Regions from separate parts of the Dorea formicigenerans genome, predicted to be linked through region 1. Evidence: riboswitches for the same ligand, from Rfam matches in the RefSeq annotation. Region 1 holds a riboswitch; the other holds the start of a gene.

Evidence for each region. A riboswitch is a leader RNA that binds a small molecule or an ion and turns the genes downstream of it on or off. The one in region 1 is predicted to bind thiamine pyrophosphate.
Region 2: another riboswitch for thiamine pyrophosphate. It lies ahead of thiC (phosphomethylpyrimidine synthase ThiC); the one in region 1 lies ahead of thiS (sulfur carrier protein ThiS).

Annotation. Positions count from the first base shown of each region.
Region 1 covers NZ_CP102279.1:2,046,724-2,052,176, forward strand. The annotation lists gene NQ560_RS10065 (methylated-DNA--[protein]-cysteine S-methyltransferase) at 1-540, opposite strand, end outside; gene thiH (2-iminoacetate synthase ThiH) at 605-1,846, opposite strand; gene NQ560_RS10075 (thiazole synthase) at 1,919-2,704, opposite strand; gene thiS (sulfur carrier protein ThiS) at 2,770-2,973, opposite strand; TPP riboswitch at 3,212-3,318, opposite strand; gene NQ560_RS10085 (hypothetical protein) at 3,388-4,503, opposite strand; gene NQ560_RS10090 (YitT family protein) at 4,675-5,453, shown strand, end outside.
Region 2 covers NZ_CP102279.1:1,417,305-1,422,757, reverse strand. The annotation lists gene NQ560_RS07035 (nucleotide-binding protein) at 1-491, opposite strand, end outside; gene NQ560_RS07030 (uracil-xanthine permease family protein) at 800-2,200, opposite strand; gene lepB (signal peptidase I) at 2,246-2,806, opposite strand; TPP riboswitch at 3,053-3,163, shown strand; gene thiC (phosphomethylpyrimidine synthase ThiC) at 3,280-4,590, shown strand; gene NQ560_RS07015 (LytR/AlgR family response regulator transcription factor) at 4,713-5,453, opposite strand, start outside.

The sequences.
Region 1 (5,453 bases):
TTCTCCTCCAAAGGCAAATGCACCGGCTAATTCTCCTTTCGCATTGACCACACGAAAGCAAGGAATATGTTCCGGATCCGGATTCTTATGAAGCGCATTTCCAACTGCTCTTGCCATCTTTGCATCTCCTGCCAGCTCTGCAACTTTACCATAAGTCGCAACATGACCTTTGGGAATCTTTTTCACTGCCTCATAGATTCTTTTTGTCGGGCTGTCCGTAATCAGATCATAGCTCTCGGAAATCATTCTTTGAATCTCATTTTCAGGAATAGAACCATCTAAAATGATGGTATTCCAATGTTCTTTATTCTGATGATACCCTGCAATAACAGAGGCATAAGTACTGCGCCAGAAATCTCTCCACTGCGGATCAACTTTAACATTTAAATTAACATATCCATTTCTTTCATAAATCCATAAAAATGTTTTCTTACTTCCTTTTACTCTTACCAGCTGCCAGCCCTGATCGCGAAATGGTCTTTCTTCATACACATTCGGGAAAGATAGCGCATACTGCAAAACTTCTTCTCGCGTTCTCATACTAAAAACCTCCGTTCCCTACAATCATAAAAAAATTATTTATTTGTAATCTGACATTTCACATCTACAAATATATATAATCATTCATAACTGGCTGTAAACCATTCTTTTTCAGCGCATCGAATACTTCATCCACCGTTCTTCCGTCTGAAATCTCAAACTGGTCGTCACCTTTATCTTCGATATCTTCCACATGACTTCCAATTCCTGTGCTGACTCCTGCGGATATCTTGGTCGCTGCAATGTTTACCAGATTATCACGAACACGGGCACATTCTCTTGTAGACACCGTAATACTTGCAAATGGCATGAACAGACGATATGCACAGACTACCTGAAGTAACTGCGGCTCATGAACATCCATCGGGTTAATGCGATCATTATTGATGATCGGACACAATCTTGGACAAGAAAATGCAATCTCTGCATGCGGATATTTTCTTTGAAGCAAATATGCATGATAACCTGTCGCAAAAGCATCTTTGCGGAAATCATCCAGTCCAAGAAGTGCCGCAAAACCAACACCTCGCATGCCACCCTTAAGTGCACGTTCTTGTGTGTTCAATCTATATGGAAAAATCCTTTTATGTCCTGCTAAATGTAATGTTTCATACTTATCTGAATTGTAAGTCTCCTGGAAGACTGTCACATAATCTGCTCCGCATTTATGAAGGTATGCATACTCATCCGAATTCATCGGATATACTTCAAGACCTACCACTTTAAAATATTTTCGTGCAATCTCGCATGCCTTTCCAATATACTCCACATTAGATTTTGTCTTACTCTCACCTGTAAGAATCAATATTTCCTGAAGTCCGGTCTTGGCAATAGCAGCCATCTCTTTTTCAATCTCTTCTTCATTAAGCTGTGCACGGCGAATCTTATTATGACAGTTGAATCCACAGTAAATACAGTAATTTTCACAGTAGTTTGCAATATAAATTGGCGTAAACATATACACACTGTTTCCAAAATGCTTTCTTGTTTCAATCTGTGCTTGCTGCGCAATCTCCTCTAAAAGCGGAAGTGCTGCCGGCGAAAGCAGTGCCTGAAAATCCTCTGGTGTCCGGTTATCATGCGCCAGTGCTCTTCTTACATCTGCTTCTGTATATTTATCATAATCATATGCTTTCATTGCAGAAATAACCTGGTCCATCACATCAGATTCTTCCAACTGCTCCATATCCGGAAGATACTTCATATGATCGATACGATTCTTTTTCATATCTTCCAGTATTTCTTCATTTACAATACTTTCATTAAAATGACCATCTTTTTTACTGGTCTGCATTGTTTCTACCATCGCTGTTACATTGATCCTCTCGTATATCTTTTCTTGTATATCTTTATACTTGTATTCTGTTATCAGTGCAATTTACTCATGCAAAAATCCTGTTAATGGTGAAGACGCACTTGCTCCTTTATCCAGTATTCTTCCTAATCCGGAAAGATAAGCACTTCTTCCTGCCTCAATTGCCTTTTTAAACGCTTCAGCCATAACCTGGACATCTCCTGCTGTCGCAATAGCAGTATTGGCCATCACTGCTGACGCACCCATTTCCATAGCTTCACATGCCTGTGACGGACGACCGATTCCTGCATCAACGATAATTGGAAGATCAATCTCATCAATAAGAATCTGGATAAACTCTTTTGTACAGATTCCCTTATTTGAACCGATTGGAGAACCAAGAGGCATCACACAGGCTGCCCCTGCATTTACCAGATCTCTGGCTGCATTCAAATCCGGATACATGTATGGCATAACAACAAACCCTTCTTTTGCAAGGATCTCTGTTGCCTTGATTGTCTCGTAATTATCCGGAAGAAGGTATTTCGAATCGTGAATAACTTCAAGCTTTACAAAATCTCCACAACCCAGCTCTCTGGAAAGTCTTGCAATACGGACTGCTTCCTGCGCATTTCTGGCACCGGATGTATTCGGAAGAAGTGTTACGTCCTTCGGCACATAATCCAGAATATTAGCAAGTCCGCCTTCATTAGCACGGCGCAAAGCAAGTGTTACGATCTGTGCTCCTGCTTTTTCAATACATGCTTTCATAAGCTCCAATGAAAATTTTCCAGATCCCATAATAAAACGGGAAGTAAATTCATGTCCTCCCAGGATTAATTTGTCTTCATTTGTGTTTGTTGTTGTCATTTTTTTATCCACCTTTCTTTGTTTACTCATAAATTATAATACCTGCTATTCGCATATCGTGAAGCTTAGAAGCTTCCGCCGCCCATAAAATGCAGAATCTCTACAACATCTCCATCTTTCAGTACAGTTGTATCGTAATTTTCTCTTTTGATGATCTCCTCATTCAATTCTACTACTACCTGCACCGGAATATAATTACATGCTTTCAAGTATTCCGTTACTGACACTGGTTTTTCCAATGTTCTGTTCTCTCCATTGACTGTAATCATGGCTGCTCCTTTCCGGAAATGCGAGTGCGCATCCTGCCGGAGGCTTTTTATATAAAAGGAAATGTAATTTCCTATTATATAAAACAGAGTTCACAAAGAAATACACCCGCGGTGGTGCACCCCTTCATGAACTCTGTTCACTCTCAAAATTTCCTATATTCTATGATTCGCACCTGGCTTAGAAGAAAAGACGTGGTTTCCTATGCATAATAAAGGAGATACACCAATGTATCTCCCGTAACATTATCTTATACGTTCCTACGTTGGCATTATCCAAATCAGGTTCTGGGTCGAAGTTGAAGACTTCCTCTCAGCCTGCTATCACAAGCTCCCCTTTTATTTACAATGCCTAGTATAAATCGATTTTTATTTTGTGTCAAGAGCACTCGGTAATTTCTTCGTTGCTTTCTTCACCTACTTATCTATAAACACGGATATTTTTATCTCCGTCTCGTCTCTTGTATAGACGATGCCATGAATATACTTGCCATCATCAGTCACTTTGCTGATGATATTGTCATAGCATGTTTCTCCTTTATACTGATACTGCTTGACTAACTGAGCTTCTTTCACTTCTTTCGTGTCCAGTTTTTCCACCGGAAAATACACATATACTTTTTCAGAATTTGTGTCAAATGCATAGGCACTGGCTACCTGCTTCGCATCAATAAATCCATTTCCATTCCAATTCTCCTGTGAATCCAGACTGGTTTTTTCAAGTATGATCTGATCCTTTGGATTTTCTGTAATCAGGATAATATCATCCTGAATTTTTTTCTCACATTTTACATAGGTATCTTCACCCGCACCCACAACACGATATCCATTCATCAGATACAGTTGATTCTCTATTCCATTTTCAATCGGCCAGCCAGCCAGATTATAATATGGACACCGAACCGTCTGATATGCTTCCCGGCTCTCGTAATCCGTAAGCAATATTGTATCAACGCCTGTCTTCTGGCTTATCTGCGATACAGGAATCTGCTCTACGTCCTGATTGGCATAAGATACAACAGCTCTTGCAGATTCCTTCTGCAAGACTTCTGCCAGATTTTCCCCATCATAAAATGTGTGGATCATTCCATTTTTTTCATCTTTTACCGTTCCATACTCACCATAACATACATAGGCACTCTCTGCGTGAAGTCCTGTGATGTTATACATTTCTTGTGCAAATGCTGTGGCAATCTCCTGAAACTGATAATTATCAAGCCCGTCCGTATTCTTTTTCTGTCCTGATATCGCAACTAAAAAATCTGCCCCCTTGTACTTCATTTTCACGAATACATTTCCGGTGGGAGCAGGGAAAAAATCCGGCACCGGACTTGAACTGTATTTCTCACAGTTTATCTCTGTAATCTTTGCATCGATTCCATATTTTTCTCTTATATAATTTTTCGCATTTTCCCGTCCTTGCTTTTCATAACGCTTCATTTCTCTCTTTTCTTCCAGCGTATAGTCACAACCTGTCACTGTGACCATTATCAAAGCAAGAAGGATCCAATAAACGGCTTTTCTTTTTCCCATACATCTCCTCCCAATCCATCCCCTCATTTGCTATTACTTTTTTAATTATACTGCTCTTTATAAATCTCTGTCAATTTTATACAACAGACACCTTGTTATTCCACACAGAACCAGTTAAAATATACTTTGCAAATGAATGTTGCAAATGTTATTTGTGGGGGATTGTTACATATGAATAAGAAAAATCAATACACAGACTCTGTAAAGGAAACGTTGATTCTGACGCTTGCTGTGGCAATTATTGCCGCTGCAGTCTACTTCTTCCTTGTACCAAGCCACGCTTCTGTCAGCAGTATCTCTGGTCTTGGAATCATTCTGTCAAACTTTGTACCGCTTCCATTGTCAGCAATCACTATGATTTTAAATGTAGTGCTTCTGATTATCGGATTCTTTACATGCGGTCGGGAATTCGGAGCAAAAACTGTCTATACAAGCATTATGCTTCCACTGTTTCTGGGGCTTTTCGAAAAGATTTTCCCGGATTTTTACTCCATGACCGACAGCCAGGAACTGGATGTACTCTGTTATATACTGGTCGTAAGCGTCGGACTTGCAATTTTGTTCAATCGAAATGCCTCTTCTGGCGGACTGGATATTGTTGCCAAAATCATGAACAAATATCTGCATATGGATCTCGGAAAAGCCATGTCACTGTCCGGTATGTGTGTGGCTCTGTCCGCAGCACTTGTGTACGATAAGAAAACTGTAGTTTTAAGTGTCCTCGGTACTTATTTTAACGGAATCGTACTGGATCACTTTATCTTCAATCAAGATATGAAACGGCGCGTCTGCATCATCACCCAGAAAGAAGAAGAGCTGCGCCACTTCATTTTATATGAACTGCACAGCGGGGCTACTATCTATGAAGCCATCGGTGCTTACACAATGGAAAAGCATAACGAAATTATCACCATTGTGGATAAAACAGAATACCAGAAATTGATGAAATA
Region 2 (5,453 bases), 630 kb from region 1:
GAAATGTTATTAGCCGCATACAACGCCATCTTTTCTCCGGACGTTACAATCAATACTTTTTCTGCATAGCCTTCCCGGATCGGTGCTGCAAAGCCGCCACACACAACATCTCCGAGAACATCGTAGAGCACTACATCCGGCTTGTATGTCTCAAAAAGTCTCAAATCTTCCAGAAGCTGGAATGTTGCGATAATACCTCTGCCAGCACATCCCAGTCCCGGCGTCGGGCCGCCTGTCTCTATACACAGTACGCCGCCAAATCCTTCCTTTGAAATATCTTCTAATTTCTCCGGTTCCTCGTCTTCCTCCCGCATATAGTTCATGACCGGACGAAGAGGCTTTCCTTCCAGCAGATTAATTGTAGAATCTGCTTTCGGGTCACAGCCTATCTGAATGACTCTTTTCCCCATTGTAGCAAATGCTGCCGCCAGATTCGAAGTTACTGTGGATTTCCCAATTCCACCTTTTCCGTAAATCGCTACCTTTAACATGTCTTCCTCCAAATTTTTCCCAACGAAAAAGGACCTTTCTCCTTCCGGAAAAAAGTCCTTATATCTGCCACTAAAGTAGTATTCACCCTGAGAAATCTGTACAGATGCGATTTCTGCATGATGGATTCTTGTACAAGGAAGATGCACTTTCCCCAACTGCATCTTCCCTGTGTCCGATATATTCGACTATTCCCGCTCGGATTACCTTGCCGTCAGAGTCTTTTTTAATTATCTTCTTTTAAATTGTCTTTTTGTATTATAACCTGCCAAACTACTTTTGGTCAACATATGCTATTTTATTCACAAAATTATTTTTTCTTTTTCGGCAAAAACAAACTCAACAGCAGAGATACCACAAACACACCTGCCACTGCATTTCCATTGAAGATATCTCCCACCTCATGTGGAAATGCACTGAAGAAGTTGCCGGATGTCTGTGTCAGTCCTACACCGATTGCAAATGCCAGTGATACAATGACCATCGTCCGGTCATCGAACTCACATTCTTTGAGCATCTTGATTCCTTCATACATAATAGAACCAAACATCATAACTGTACAGCCGCCAAGAACTGCCTGTGGCAGGGAATTAAAAAATGCTCCCAGCGGCGGGAAAAGTGATGACAAAATCAAAATAAATGCTCCCATCAAAATCGTAAACCGGTTGATGACCTGCGTCATCGTTACAAGTCCTACATTCTGGCTGAAAGAAGTCAACGGCAGACATCCAAAACAGCCGGAAAGTGCACTGGAGAATCCATCTACAGCAAGTGACCCCTGCAATTCTTCCATCTTGATCTCGCGATCTAAAGCACCGGTACATACGGCGCTTGTTGCACCAGTTGTCTCTGCCGCAGATACAAGAAATACAATAGCAATTGTCAAAAATGCTCCCATATCAAAGATTGGTTTATGGCTGGTCAGAAAGACCAGCTTCGGCAGACTGAAGACTCCAACTTCCTGTACAGTCTTTGTAATTCCGGAAAAGTCTACCATCGGCGCAATGCCTGCAACCGTAAAAATGATTGCCAACAGATATCCAAGAATCAATCCTACCAGGACATTCAGATTCTTATATACCCCTTTCAGTAAATATCTGGCTACCAGGCATACAATCAGTGTAAATGCTCCAACAACCAGATGATACCATGCACCAAAATCAGCAACTCCGCTTCCGCCGCCCCAGGAATCCATACCTACGGACAATAACGAAAGTCCGATTGCGATAACTACACACGCGGATACGACTGGTGTCAGGAAGCGCTTCCAGTATCTGGCGCTAAGACCTACCAGTCCTTCAAAAATACCGCCTAAAATAACAGCACCAACCATCCCTTCATATCCAAGTTCCGGATTGGTACAGATTACTAACAGACTTCCAAGAAACGTAAAGCTGACTCCCATAACAATCGGAAGCCCAGACCCGATCTTCCACACCGGATATAACTGCATACATGTTCCGATACCTGCCACGAACATAGCACATTGTAAAAGCTGGGTGATCTCTGCAGAAGTCAAGTGTTCCCCTGTTCCTCTTACCAGCGCGGCACTGCAAACGATCAGCACCGGCGCCAGGTTTGATACAAACATGGCCAGTACGTGCTGCAGCCCGAATGGAATTGCTTTTTTCAGTGGCACTCTTCCGTTCAGCCGGTATATATTCTCCGTGCTGACATCTGCCACTTTTTCTTCTTTGTTTGTTGTACTCATTGTTTTTCCCTCTCAAATCCTTTTTCTTACTTTTATTAGTCCGGTCTACTCAACCTTCCCAATCTCACTAAACGGCCAGTAGCGGAAAACGGCCTTTGCAAGAATCGCATCTTTTTCTACGAAATGCTTCTTCCAGTACCTGGAATCCAAACTGTTATTACGATTATCCCCCATCATAAAATAGCAGTTTTGTGGAACTTCATATGGTCCGAAATCTCCGATCGGTACTTCGTTACAGAAACTGTCATCCAATGGCTTCTCTGCTCCATCTATGTATACTTTTCCGTCTTTCACTTCCACAGTCTCCCCAGGCAGACCAATGACTCTTTTTATAAATATCTTAGATGGATCATCCGGATATTTAAAAATGACGATATCAAACCTCTGCGGATCTTTTGATTTGTATGCAAGCCGGCTGCCGATGATCCGGTCTCCCTTCATAATTGTTGTCTGCATAGATTCAGACGGAATCACCGCATTGATATAGACCAGTTTATTTAGTGCAAACACGACCAGAAAAATAATAAGAAATGTCTTGGCATAATCCCATATCGTTGCAAGTACCCCTTCTTTTTCCGGTTCATGTTCCCCTTTCTTTCCACTCATATATATATCTTCCCTTCTACTTGAACATTCTCTTTTCAAAATATCATGTGTTATAGCTCACAAGATGTTTCTATTCTACCACACATTGCCCTATGCAGGAAACTAATTTCTATTTTTCAATGCTTCCAGTTATGGCAAAAATGGCAAAAATCACATTTTCATCTTGCTTTTACATTTTTTCAGGTCTATAATAACTGGTAAATCGGAACGTTCCATGCAATACATATCATTCTATGGGCATTCCGAAAATTACATACGGGGAGCTGGTGAAAACCGGCTGAGAGGAAGCGTAATTCCGCTTCGACCCATAACCTGATTTGGATAATGCCAACGTAGGGAACATATCTTAACGCGATAATTAAGGAAGATGCTCTACGCATCTTCTTTTTTTATACAAGCGATACATTGGGGACACCACCTTGTACCGCTATAGAAAAACTCAGACAAAAAATGAAAATGGAGGCAAAATGAACATGAGAAACTACACTACACAAATGGATGCAGCCAGAAAAGGAATTCTCACGCCTGAAATCAAGACCGTTGCTCAAAAAGAGCATATGTCCACTGACGAGATGATGAAGCTCGTTGCTGAAGGCAAGGTTGCAATCTGTGCCAACAAAAACCACACATGTCTGAATCCGGAAGGCGTCGGCAGTATGCTTCGCACGAAGATCAATGTAAATCTCGGAGTCTCAAGAGACTGTAAAGATTACGATATCGAAATGCAGAAAGTGATGAGTGCTGTAAATCTCGGAGCAGAGGCCATTATGGATTTATCCAGCCACGGCAACACTCAGCCTTTCCGGCAGAAGCTGACACACGAATGTCCGGCAATGATCGGAACTGTTCCGGTCTATGACAGCGTCATCCACTATCAAAGAGATCTTGCTACTCTGACTGCACAGGATTTCGTCGATGTAGTACGTCTTCACGCTGAGGACGGTGTGGACTTTGTAACACTGCACTGTGGAATCACCCGCAAAACTATTGAACAGATCAAAAAACACAAACGTAAAATGAATATCGTAAGCCGCGGAGGAAGTCTTGTATTTGCATGGATGTGCATGACCGGAGAAGAAAATCCGTTCTATGAACATTTCGACGAAATTCTGGATATCTGTGAAGAATACGATGTTACCATCTCCCTTGGTGATGCATGCCGCCCGGGATGTCTGGCCGATGCCACAGATGTATGCCAGATTGAAGAGCTTGTACGCCTCGGCGAACTGACAAAACGTGCATGGGCACATAATGTACAGGTCATGGTCGAAGGTCCTGGACATGTACCACTTGACCAGGTCGCAGCCAATATGAAAGTTCAGCAAAGCATCTGTATGGGCGCTCCATTCTACACACTTGGACCACTCGTCACAGATATTGCTCCTGGATATGACCATATTACTGCTGCCATTGGAGGCGCAGTTGCTGCCATGAACGGTGCTGCTTTCCTTTGCTACGTAACACCTGCCGAGCATCTGGCACTGCCAAATGTAGACGATGTAAAACAAGGCATCATCGCTTCTAAGATTGCCGCCCACGCCGCTGACATTGCCAAAGGTATCCCTGGTGCAAGAGATATTGATGATAAAATGGCTGATGCACGCCAGAAACTGGACTGGGAAGCACAGTACGCCTGTGCTCTTGACCCAGATACTGCAAGAGCGATCCGCGACAGCCGTCGTCCGGAGGATGACCACAGTGATACATGCAGTATGTGTGGTAAATTCTGTGCCGTACGAAGCATGAACAAAGCACTTGCCGGCGAATACATCGATATTTTATAATTCACCTGCCACTTATAGCAGGAATCTTCTCAGGAGATAGAATACATAAAAAAAGGAATACATAGAAAAAGCTTCCAGATACAAATACATTTCATCTGGAAGCTTTTTCTCTAAAAGCCGTTTTATTTATTTTCCTTTTTCCATCTCTTATGAATGTCATTCAGATACTTTTTATTGTACGCAGCCCATTCGTACTGTGACATATACTCCCCTTTATATGCATTCATAAACTCTGCATCTTTTTTATTGAATTTGTAATAGTCACAGTCGATCATCTCCGGAACAATGGCAATATTATTGTAGCTTTTCTCTATTACATCTTCTGCTTCCAGCTCCTTCAACGTCTGTTGCAGTGATGACAAAATCTTCTGAATATACCACTGTTGTTTTTTATCATAGGGTTCATTTTCAAATAAAACTGCTGCCAGTTCCTTCACTGAGCAGGAAGAACCGTTGCGATCCACCAAATATGCCATTACCTCTTTCGCCTTCGATCTGCTGAAATGTGCCGGCTTTCCAGTTCTGTCATATACTTCAAAATTGCCAAAGCACTGAATTTTCAATCTTGGTTCATTTTCAGCCGGCAATGGATAGCGAAGATCTTCCGTCTCTTTTCTGACTTTCCCAGCCGTTACTGGTTTTTCAATATAACCGCTGGCATGTATTGCCATTGCGTCTTTTGTGTACTCATCATATCCTGTAACAAAGATAATATTAATGTCCGGAATAATTTCTTTTAACTGTTTTGCCACATCGATGCCGCTCACACCACGCATACAGATATCTAAAAATGCGATTTTACATCTCGTCTCCTTTGCAAACTCCAGTAATCTGGACGGTTTGCTAAACGGGTAAATATTTGC